DNA from 3 places in the Saccharomonospora xinjiangensis XJ-54 genome. Region 3 is predicted to be linked to each of the others. Evidence: predicted binding sites of a transcription regulator. Region 3 holds the regulator's gene; each other region holds the start of a gene.

Region 1 (3,275 bases), 3.2 Mb from region 3:
GCGCGCACCTCGGCGTAGTCGCGGACCCGGCGCAGCAGCCGGTTGGCGATACGCGGCGTCCCTCGTGAGCGCCGGGCGATCTCGGCGCTGCCCTCGACGTCGATGTCGATGCCGAGAATTGACGCCGAGCGCCGGAGCACCTGCTCCAGCTCGGCAGGACTGTAGAACTCCATCTGTCCCGTGAACCCGAACCGGTCGCGCAGCGGTCCGGTGAGCGCACCCGAGCGCGTCGTCGCCCCGACGAGCGTGAACGGCGGGATCTCCAGCGGGATGCTCGTGGCGCCGGGCCCCTTGCCCACCACGACGTCAACGCGGAAATCCTCCATCGCGAGATACAGCATCTCCTCGGCGGGCCTGGCGATGCGGTGGATCTCGTCGATGAACAGCACGTCGCCCTCGGCGAGGTTCGACAGCATCGCGGCGAGATCGCCTGCCCGCTCCAGCGCGGGACCCGACGTGATGCGGATGGCGGCGTCGAGTTCCGCGGCGATGATCATGGCAAGGCTCGTCTTGCCCAGCCCCGGAGGGCCGGAGAGCAGGACGTGGTCGGGAGCGACCCTGCGCCTGCGCGCGCTCTCCAGCACCAGTTCCAACTGCTCGCGAACGCGTGGCTGGCCGACGAACTCGGACAGTCTCCGTGGCCGCAGAGCTGTCTCGACCTCGCGCTCCCCCGTCTGAACCACCGCCGACAGCGGAGGCTCGACCGAGACAGGGTCGGCATCCCAGTGCTGCTCGGTCATGTCGTCGTGCACGCCGCTGGCCTCACTTCTTCCTGCCGAGCACGGCCAGAGCCGCCCTCAGCATCCGGGACGTGTCGCCGGGCGCGTCGGGCGTCGCCACCCTGTCCACGGCCTGTTCCGCCTGTTTCGCCGTGAAGCCGAGGCCCACCAGCGCCTCGACCACGTCCGCGCGCACCGCGTTACCCGCCGCGCGCGACTCCACCTGCCCATCGCCGCCGGACAACGGCGCGGATACCTTGTCGCGCAGTTCGATGATCAGCCGTTCCGCGCCCTTGCGGCCGATGCCGGGCACCTGGGTGAGCATCGTGATGTTGCCGTCCGACAACGCGAGCCGCAGTTTCTCGGGCTCCAGCACCGCGAGCGCCGCGAGCGCGAGCCGGGGACCGATGCCCGACACCGTCTGGAGCAGCCCGAACAGTTCCCGGGAGTCCGCGTCGGCGAACCCGAACAGGGTCAGCGCGTCCTCCCGCACCACGAGTGTCGTGTGGAGGTGCGCCTCCGTGCCCCTGCGAAGCGTCGCGAGCGTGGCGGGAACCGCCTGGACGGCGAATCCCACGCCGCCGACCTCGATCACCGCGTGATCGAGCCCCACCGACAGCACCTCACCGCGTACCGAGGAGATCATGATGTCAATCCCGTCCCTGTCCTGTCGTCACGCCGCCGTGCCGCCGCCTCGGCCAGCCTTGCTCTGTGGGTGCGGGCCAGCTCCGCCGCCTTCGCCTCGGCCTCAGCCAGCCGGGCCCGCATCGGCTCCCTCCACAAGTGACAGATCGCGAGGGCGAGCGCGTCGGCGGCGTCCGCGGGGCTCGGCGCCTTCGCCAACCGCAGGAGCCGGGTCACCATCGTGGTCACCTGCGCCTTGTCGGCACGGCCCGAACCCGTCACCGCGGCCTTCACCTCGCTCGGCGTGTGAAACGCGACGGGGAGGTTCCGCCGGGCCGCGCAGACCGCCACCACGCCGCTGACCTGGGCCGTGCCCATGACGGTGCGGACGTTGTGCTGGCTGAAGACCCGCTCGATCGCCACGACCTCCGGGGTGTGGGTGTCGAGCCAGGCGTCCACCGCCTCGCTGACCTGCAACAGCCGTCGCGGGAGGGCGGCATCGACAGGGGTTCGCACCACGTCCACGGCCACGCAGGACACGGACCGGCCCAGCCCGCCGTCCACGACCCCGAGGCCGCACCGGGTCAACCCGGGGTCAACACCCAGCACGCGCACGAGGTCAGTCCTTTCCCGCGAACATCAGTTCGATGTCGAAGGCTACCGTCCCACCCCGTCCGCTCCGCAGGAGAACACGCCGCCGCCCCCGGCGTCGTCCCACGCGAGACGCCCCGTTCCGTGTCCGCAGTCTATGTACGGGCGTTGGCACCGCACGGCGCAAACACGCGCGGGAGGTGCCAACACGCGTGCGAGAAGTGCGGACACGGCGCGGGAAGTGCCGACGCCCGCGCGAGAGGTGCGGACACGGCGGGAGTCCGATGTGGATTCAGGGGCCGTTGACGCCGGGCGTCCAGTTCTCCGGTTCCCCGCTCACCGTGAGCACCGGCTGCCATTGCGCGAACCCCTCGGGTGCGCCCTCGCTCCACGGCCAGAACCCGTCCGGCGTCGGAACGATGATCTGCACCGCGGGGAAGTCTCCCTCGGGATAGACGAGGAACGCACTGCCGAAGAACTCCGGATAGTGCCCCTGTGCCACCTTCTCGAACGTCACGGGCACGCCGTCGAAGAAGTCGTCGTAGAGCCCGCCGTGAGTGAACCTCTCCCCCGTCGCGGCACGGTCCACATAGGCGTCCAGCAGCACCGTCGCCATCTCCTGGGGAAGCCCGACCACGACCGCCTCCGGAATACCGTGCATGGCCCACGCACAGACCGTGAAGGCGTATCCCGCACCGCGTTCGTCGGCAGGCACGGCGACCACCGCGTTACCGCGTTGCTCCGCCTGCGCGACGATCCACTCCCTCAGGCGCTGGTCAGAATCCGGTTCGTGGTCGTTGTCGATGACGGTGTCCGCAGTCACGGCCGACATTGTGCCGCATCACCGGGCACGGACACGACAGGCATGCCGCGCGTCTCCCGCGCCGTCCAGCACCCGCCGTGTCCCGCCTCCCACGGTCCGGTTCAGCCGACCTCGGCGAGTACCTCGTCGCTGACGTCGAAGTTGGAGTAGACGTTCTGCACGTCGTCGCAGTCCTCCAGTGCCTCGATCAGCCGGAAGACCTTCCGTGCGTTGTCGGCGTCCAGCGGCACGTTGACCGAAGGCAGGAAGTTCATGTCGGCCGACTCGTAGTCGTAGCCCGCCTCCTGCAACGCCGTCCGCACGGCGACCATGTCACCGGCCTCGGAGATGATCTCGTAGTTCTCGCCGAGATCGTTGACCTCCTCCGCGCCCGCGTCGAGTACCGCCATCAGCACGTCGTCCTCGGAGAGGTCGTTCTTGGGCATGAGGACGACGCCCTTGCGGTTGAACAGGTACGCCACCGAACCGGGGTCGGCCAGCGAGCCGCCGTTGCGGGTCAGCGCGGTACGCACCTCGGA
Region 2 (3,275 bases), 2.3 Mb from region 3:
TCGCCGAGTCCCTTGAACCGGGGCACCGGCTTGACGACCTGCTTACCCGACCGTTCCAGCTCGGCGACCTTCGCCTCCATCTCGCGCTCGGTGTAGGTGTAGAAGGTCCGGGAGTCGCGCCCCTTCGTGGTGATCTTGTGCAGCGGCGGCATGGCCGCGTAGAGCCTGCCCTCGGCGATGACCGGCCGCATGTACCTCGCGAACAGCGTGATCAGCAGCGTCCGAATGTGGGAGCCGTCCACATCGGCGTCGGCCATCAGGATCACGCGGCCGTAGCGCATGGTCGAGATGTCGAACGTCCGCCCCGTCCCCGCTCCGAGTACCTGCACGATCGACGCGATCTCGGCGTTCTTGAGCGCCTCACCGAGGTTGGCCTTCTGCACGTTGAGGATCTTGCCGCGCAGTGGCAGCAGCGCCTGGTACTCCGACACGCGCGCCATCCTCGCCGAGCCGAGCGCGCTGTCACCCTCCACGAGGAACAGTTCACTGCGGGCGATGCCGGTGCTGCGGCAGTCCACGAGCTTCGGCGGCATGGCGGCGCCTTCGAGCGCGGTCTTGCGCCGTGCCGCGTCCTTCTGCTGCTTCTGCGTCAGCCGCACGCGCGAGGCGTCCACGATCTTCTGCAGCACCGTCTTGGCCTCGGTGCGGCTCCTGCGGTTGTCGGCCCACGCTTTGATGTGCTTTTCGACGAGCCCCTGCACCACCTTGGTGATACCCGAGGTGGACAGCTCGTCCTTGGTCTGCGACGTGAATTGCGGCTCGGGGATGCGCACATGCACCACAGCCGTGAGTCCCTCGCACACGTCGTCGAGGATGGGCGGCTCCTCCTTGGCCTTGAGCAGCCCACGGGTTTTCGAGATGGCGTCGTGGACGGCCCGCACGAGACCCCGCTCGAAACCCTTCCTGTGCGTTCCACCGTGGACGTTGCGGATGGTGTTGGTGAAGCACTCGACGGTGCGTTCGTAGCCGGTTCCCCAGCGGAGCGCCACCTCGACCTCGGCCCGCCGCTCCACATTGGACTGCATGACTCCGTTGGCGTCGGCCGCGTTCTCCTTGTACGTCCCCTCGCCGGTGATGAACTGGGTCTCACACACGGCGCGGTCACCAGAGGGCGCGAGAAACTCCACCATGTCGGCGAGCCCGTTGGGGTAGTGGAAGGTCTCCTCGTTGATGGCCGAGTCGGTGGCGGTGCGCAGCACGTACGTGACGCTGGGCACCAGGAACGCGGTGTGGCGCAGCTTCGCGCGCACGAGGTCCACGTCGAGCTGCGCGCCGCGTTCGAAGTAGCGGGCGTCGTACCAGTAGCGGACGGTGGTGCCGGTGGATTCACCACGCTTCATCTTCCGCACGAAACGCAACCCGGACTGCGGGGTGAACTTCGCCTTGGGGCCGGGACCGTCGAAGATTCCCGGCACACCACGGGCGAACGACATCTCGTGAACCTTGCCGCCGTACTTCACCGTGACGTCGAACCGCAGCGACAGCGCGTTCACCGCCGAGGCGCCGACACCGTGCAGACCGCCGGACGTCTTGTACCCGGAGCCGCCGAACTTGCCGCCCGCGTGAAGGCGCGTCAGCACGAGTTCCACACCGCTGAGACCCGATTTGCCGTGGGTGTCGGTGGGGATGCCACGCCCGTCGTCGGCGACCTCCACACTGCCGTCTGCGTGCAGCGTCACCACGATCTTCGTCGCGTGCCCCGCGACGCCCTCGTCCGTCGAGTTGTCCACGATCTCCGTGAACAGGTGGTTGACCCCGCGACTGTCGGTGGACCCGATGTACATACCCGGCCGCTTGCGCACCGCTTCGAGACCTTCGAGGTGCGTGAGGTCGTCGGCCCCGTAGAGGTTCTCAGCAGAGACAGTCACGTGGTCGCTCTCCCAGGTCGTGATACGCGGAATCGTGACGGGTGCGTCGAGCAGTTTCGGTCAACTGTTCGAGTGCCGCATCAGCGTAGTGCAGCGTAACGACACAGACGACGCGCGTGTAATGCAACGTCGGTGTGTCCGGCGTCATTCCCTGACGAACTCGGCTCGCACACCGAGAAGCCGCACGGGACGGTCCACGGTGAAGCGTCCGAACACGTCGGCGGCGGCCTGTGCCAGCACCGCCGCGTCGTTGGTCGGCGATGCCAGTGTGACACTGCGTGTCCGCGTGACGAACGGTGCGAAACGGACCTTCACGGCGACCCGCGCGACCGGTCGCCCCTCCTCGGCGACGTCGCCCGCGACCCGCTCCGCGAGCCTGGCCAGGTGTTCCCTCAGCCGCTCGGCGTCGCTGATGTCGTGCTGGAACGTGATCTCGCGGCTCCGGGATTTCGACACGTACGGCGTCGCCGTCACGTCCCGGTCGCCGAGGCCGTGGGCCAGCGCACGGAAGTAGGGCCCGAGTGTGGGGCCGAACTCCGCTGCCAGTTCGGTGGGATCGGCCCCGGCGAGGTCGGAGACGGTGGTGATACCGGCAGCGGCGAGCTTGTTCCGGGTCTTCGACCCGATCCCCCACAACGCGTCGGTGGGCAGCCCGCCCATGACGTCGGTCCAGTTCTGCCGGGTCAGCCGGTAGATCCCGCCGGGTTTCGCGAACCCCGTCGCCAGTTTGGCCGTGTGCTTGTTGTCCCCGATCCCGACCGCACACGACAACCCCGTGCGCCTCGACACCGCCTCGCGGACGGCGTTCGCGAGGCGCTCCGGGTCGCGGGCCTGCTCACCCGACACACCGAGGAACGCCTCGTCCCACCCCGCCACCTCGACCACCACGGGGAACTCGCGCAGCACGGCCATCACCCGCTCCGACACCTCCTCGTACGCGGGCGGATCGGACGCGACGAAGATCGCGTCGGGACAGCGACGGGCCGCCGTTCGCAACGGCATGCCGGAATGCACGCCGAACTCCCTCGCCTCGTAGGAAGCGGTGGCCACCACCCCGCGCAGGCTCGGATCTCCGGCGCCTCCCACGACGACGGGTTTTCCGCGCAGTTCGGGATGGCGGGCGATCTCGACCGCTGCGATGAACTGGTCGAGATCCACATGCAGCACCCAGTCCGGTGTGGACACCTGTGCAGTATGCGCCCCGCGAGGCAGGCCGGGCACGGTCTCGTGGAGACAGAGGACGAGGAGGAGTAGAACGGCGGGGCACCGGGGTACCCGGCCGGGTGACAACAGACGGTTGAGAGCCGGTGAGGGGCACTGACCCACACCGCTGATGAGGAAAGGAGATCTCATGGCACAGCTGGTCAAGGAGCTGATGACTCCTCAGCCCGTCGCGCTGCCCGGCGA
Region 3 (3,275 bases):
CGAGCACGACCGCCGCCTGCGAATCGCCTGCCCCTCGTCCACCTCGCGCGAATCGACCACCCGGGAGTCCGCGTGGCGGCAGAACGGGCACCGCACAGTCGAACACCTCCCGAACCTTCAGCTTCTTTCCGCGAAGCGGACACGTCACCGACGCCCGCGACGGGCTACCACACCCGAGTGTCGTCCACGTCTTCCACCGAAGACCAGAGCACCACCGTCATCGAGCACCGAAGGCGATGATACCCCAACCTGTGGACCAATTACAGCGATGTAACTACTACATGTAGGGGTTCGACCTTAAGCCGCGGCCCTGTCGCATGCAACTGGGCCCCCTCCCTCACGGGGGTGAGATCCCGGACCTACCATGTGTGACCCTTCGACGGCCGCGAGTCGCGCCCCGCCGTGTTCGCGAGTACGCCCGGCAACCCGGCACAGCCTACGGCGCCCGGGAAACCGTCACATCGGCCCCCGTGCCCGCCGGGCGGGGGCTCCGTGGCGGCGAGGCCCGCACCGACGACCGCGACCGCGACGGCGAGCGCCACGACCACGAGCCATGGCCACCCCGGCCCCCCTGACTGCCGCTCATCGCCCTCTTCTCCCGCGCGCACACGCCCACCCGGCAGGCTCGGAGCGGCTCCTGGCCGCGTCGGGGGCCGGCACCCTCGGCACCCCCGCCGCCCTTTCCCGCCTTTGGGAAAACCGCCGACCGGCGGGCGAGCAGAAGCATGCCGGGCAACACGCGAATGTCTCGTGATCGGCGCCATACCACCATCCCTCCGCTCGGCGGCCACCGCTCGGCACGAGCCGCCACCCGACTGCGCCGAACCCGCGACCGGAACCGGAACCCTCGGCAAGCCCACGCGACTACGGTCGAACATTCGTTCTATCGAACGCCCGTGCGAATGTGTACCACCGACCCGAGGAAAAATCGAGCGAACGTGGCATGTTCTCGAACAGATGTTTGAAATCCTCGACGAGGAGGGCTAGCGTCGTAACCGGATGTGTACACGGGCCCCACATCGGGTCGGGTCCATGACTGGGAGGCAAATCGCGGTGGCACGCAAGACAACGGGCAACGACGTGAGCGGCGGCGAAGTCTCCGCCCTTCCGCGCACGGTCAGTACCCCGGACGAAAGCCTGACACCGCGCCAGCGGAAAGTCCTCGACGTGATCAGGGACTGGGTGGACAGGTACGGATATCCGCCCAGTGTCAGGGAAATCGGGGAGGCGGTCGGGCTCACGTCAACATCCTCCGTTTCCCACCAGTTGAAGGCGCTGCAACGCAAGGGTTATCTCCGGCGCGACGCGAATCGCCCTCGCGCCGTCGGTGTGCTGGCGATGGACAGCCAGCGCGGAACCACTCGCACCTCGCCTCGCGAGGGTGAGGCCGTCACGGCAGCCGGAGAGACGGTTCCCCGGCCCGCACTGGTACCGCTAGTCGGACGTATCGCGGCGGGAGGCCCTGTCCTCGCCGAGGAGTCGATCGAAGACGTCTTCCCTCTGCCGAAGGACATCGTCGGCGAAGGGGACGTGTTCCTGCTCAGCGTCACCGGCGACTCGATGATCGGTGCCGCGATCACCGATGGCGACTGGGTCGTGGTGAGGCAGCAACCCACCGCCGAGAACGGCGACATCGTGGCGGCGATGATCGAGGGCGAAGCGACCGTCAAAACGTTCAAGCGCAAGGACGACGGGCACGTCTGGTTGCTGCCGCACAATGAGGCATACGACCCGATCCCTGGTGACGACGCCACGATCCTCGGAAAGGTCGTCGCTGTCCTGAGAAGGCTGTGAACCCCGCCAGGGGAATGGCAGCGGAAAACCCGCCGAGGAATCGGGTCGGCGAAGGCCGGAAACCGAGGCCTCGAGTCTTCCGGCCTTTCTCGCCGGTCTGACGGCACCTTGATTCAGCGTTGGCGGCGTTGGCGGCGTTGGCGGCGTTGGCGGCGTTGGCGGCGTTGGCGGCGTTGGCGATGGAAGCGGGCCACCAGCACCACACCGAACACGGCGCCGAGTGCCGCGGCTGACCACACCGCGATGGTGAGCGGAGCGACGGGGTCGAGGTCGGGTTCGCCGTCAGCCGACTCGATCGTCTCGGTGCGCTGTTCTGTCGCCGCCTGCTCCGTCGCGCTACTCCGGTCACCGCTGCCCCGGTCGTCCGCCAGCGCGGTGGCGTTCGGAATGGCTCTCACCGGCTCGCCGGAGCCCTCCCCCGCCGACAGCAGTGTTCCGTCGGGGGTGAACGCGATGGCCTCACCCTGCGGCTCACCGGGCAGAGGGACGCGCACGGGTTCGTGGCCGAACGCTCCAGCGATGTCCCCTCCGGTGACCGGATAGAGATAGGCGTCGGTGTACGTCCGCAGAGCCACCACGCTGCCGTCCGGCGACAGCGCGGCGCCGGTAATGAGAACGCTCCCCGCGACCCCGAGCGGACCACCCTGCGTCGCCGTCGGCAGCAGCGACACCGTGGCGACCTCCTCCAGAGGCGTCGGCCCCGGGCTCACCAGCGGACCGGAGGGCCGGTAAACACGGGAGGAGCCGACCGCGCTCTTGGTGATGATGTAGGGCGTTCCCTCGCCGTCCACCACGAGTGCCTCGGCGTCCTGCGGGCCGTCCGGATACGTGAGGCGATACAGCGCGGACGTACCGTCGCGCGACAGGACGTGCAGAGCCACTGTCTCGCGCACCTGACGGTTGTCCCCGGTGTCGCCGAGCCACAACGTCGCGTCGGGACCGAGCGCGAGATCTTCCACGTCGTAGGGATCGGTCGGCGCGGTCAGCACGTCCCGCACCTGACAGTCGTCGTCGAGGACGAGAACCTCGACCCGGGTGCCGCCGTCGGCCACCGCGTAGAGGTGTTCGGAGTCGGCCGTGAGACCCGACAGCTCAGCGAGCCGGGGATCACCGACCGAGCACACCGCCTTCGGCGCGGTGTCCGCGGTGCCCGCGTTTGCCGTGCCGGAGAAGGACGGTGACAGCAGCGTCGCCGCGAGCGCGGACAGTGTGGAAAGCGCCGCTGTCGCCGCCAAACCGAGTCGCGCCACCCCGCTACGTTAGCGTCAGGCTCGCGACCCGTCGGTGACGTACGCCGAGAGAGTGGCGGCGAGTTCCGCATGCACCCTCGCCGTGAGCAACGTCCCTTCTGGCCTGTGCTCCTCCGCCAGTACCTCGCCATCGGCGTGTGCCCGGGCCACGAGTTCGCCGTGCGCGTAGGGCACGAGAACCTCCACCAGCGTCTCCGGACGGGGCAGGCGCGTGGCGATCTCCGCAGCGAG

The links. Region 3 encodes LexA, which represses DNA repair genes until DNA is damaged. Its sites were predicted from a motif close to CGAACACGTGTTCG; they were not measured.
Region 1: a site for LexA is predicted at 1,977-1,990, ahead of ruvC (crossover junction endodeoxyribonuclease RuvC). Genes of this name have one in related genera too.
Region 2: a site for LexA is predicted at 1,926-1,939, ahead of SACXIDRAFT_RS05710 (DNA gyrase/topoisomerase IV subunit B). Genes of this name have one in related genera too.

What each region holds. Positions count from the first base shown of each region.
Region 1 covers NZ_JH636049.1:484,119-487,393, forward strand. The annotation lists gene ruvB (Holliday junction branch migration DNA helicase RuvB) at 1-740, opposite strand, end outside; gene ruvA (Holliday junction branch migration protein RuvA) at 763-1,365, opposite strand; gene ruvC (crossover junction endodeoxyribonuclease RuvC) at 1,362-1,958, opposite strand; gene SACXIDRAFT_RS01710 (DUF4262 domain-containing protein) at 2,227-2,766, opposite strand; gene SACXIDRAFT_RS01715 (YebC/PmpR family DNA-binding transcriptional regulator) at 2,859-3,275, opposite strand, start outside.
Region 2 covers NZ_JH636049.1:1,374,824-1,378,098, forward strand. The annotation lists gene SACXIDRAFT_RS05710 (DNA gyrase/topoisomerase IV subunit B) at 1-1,868, opposite strand, end outside; gene SACXIDRAFT_RS05715 (DNA polymerase IV) at 2,013-3,053, opposite strand; gene SACXIDRAFT_RS05720 (CBS domain-containing protein) at 3,220-3,275, shown strand, end outside.
Region 3 covers NZ_JH636049.1:3,713,979-3,717,253, reverse strand. The annotation lists gene nrdR (transcriptional regulator NrdR) at 1-96, opposite strand, end outside; gene lexA (transcriptional repressor LexA) at 1,054-1,794, shown strand; gene SACXIDRAFT_RS16870 (hypothetical protein) at 1,908-3,044, opposite strand; gene hflX (GTPase HflX) at 3,060-3,275, opposite strand, start outside.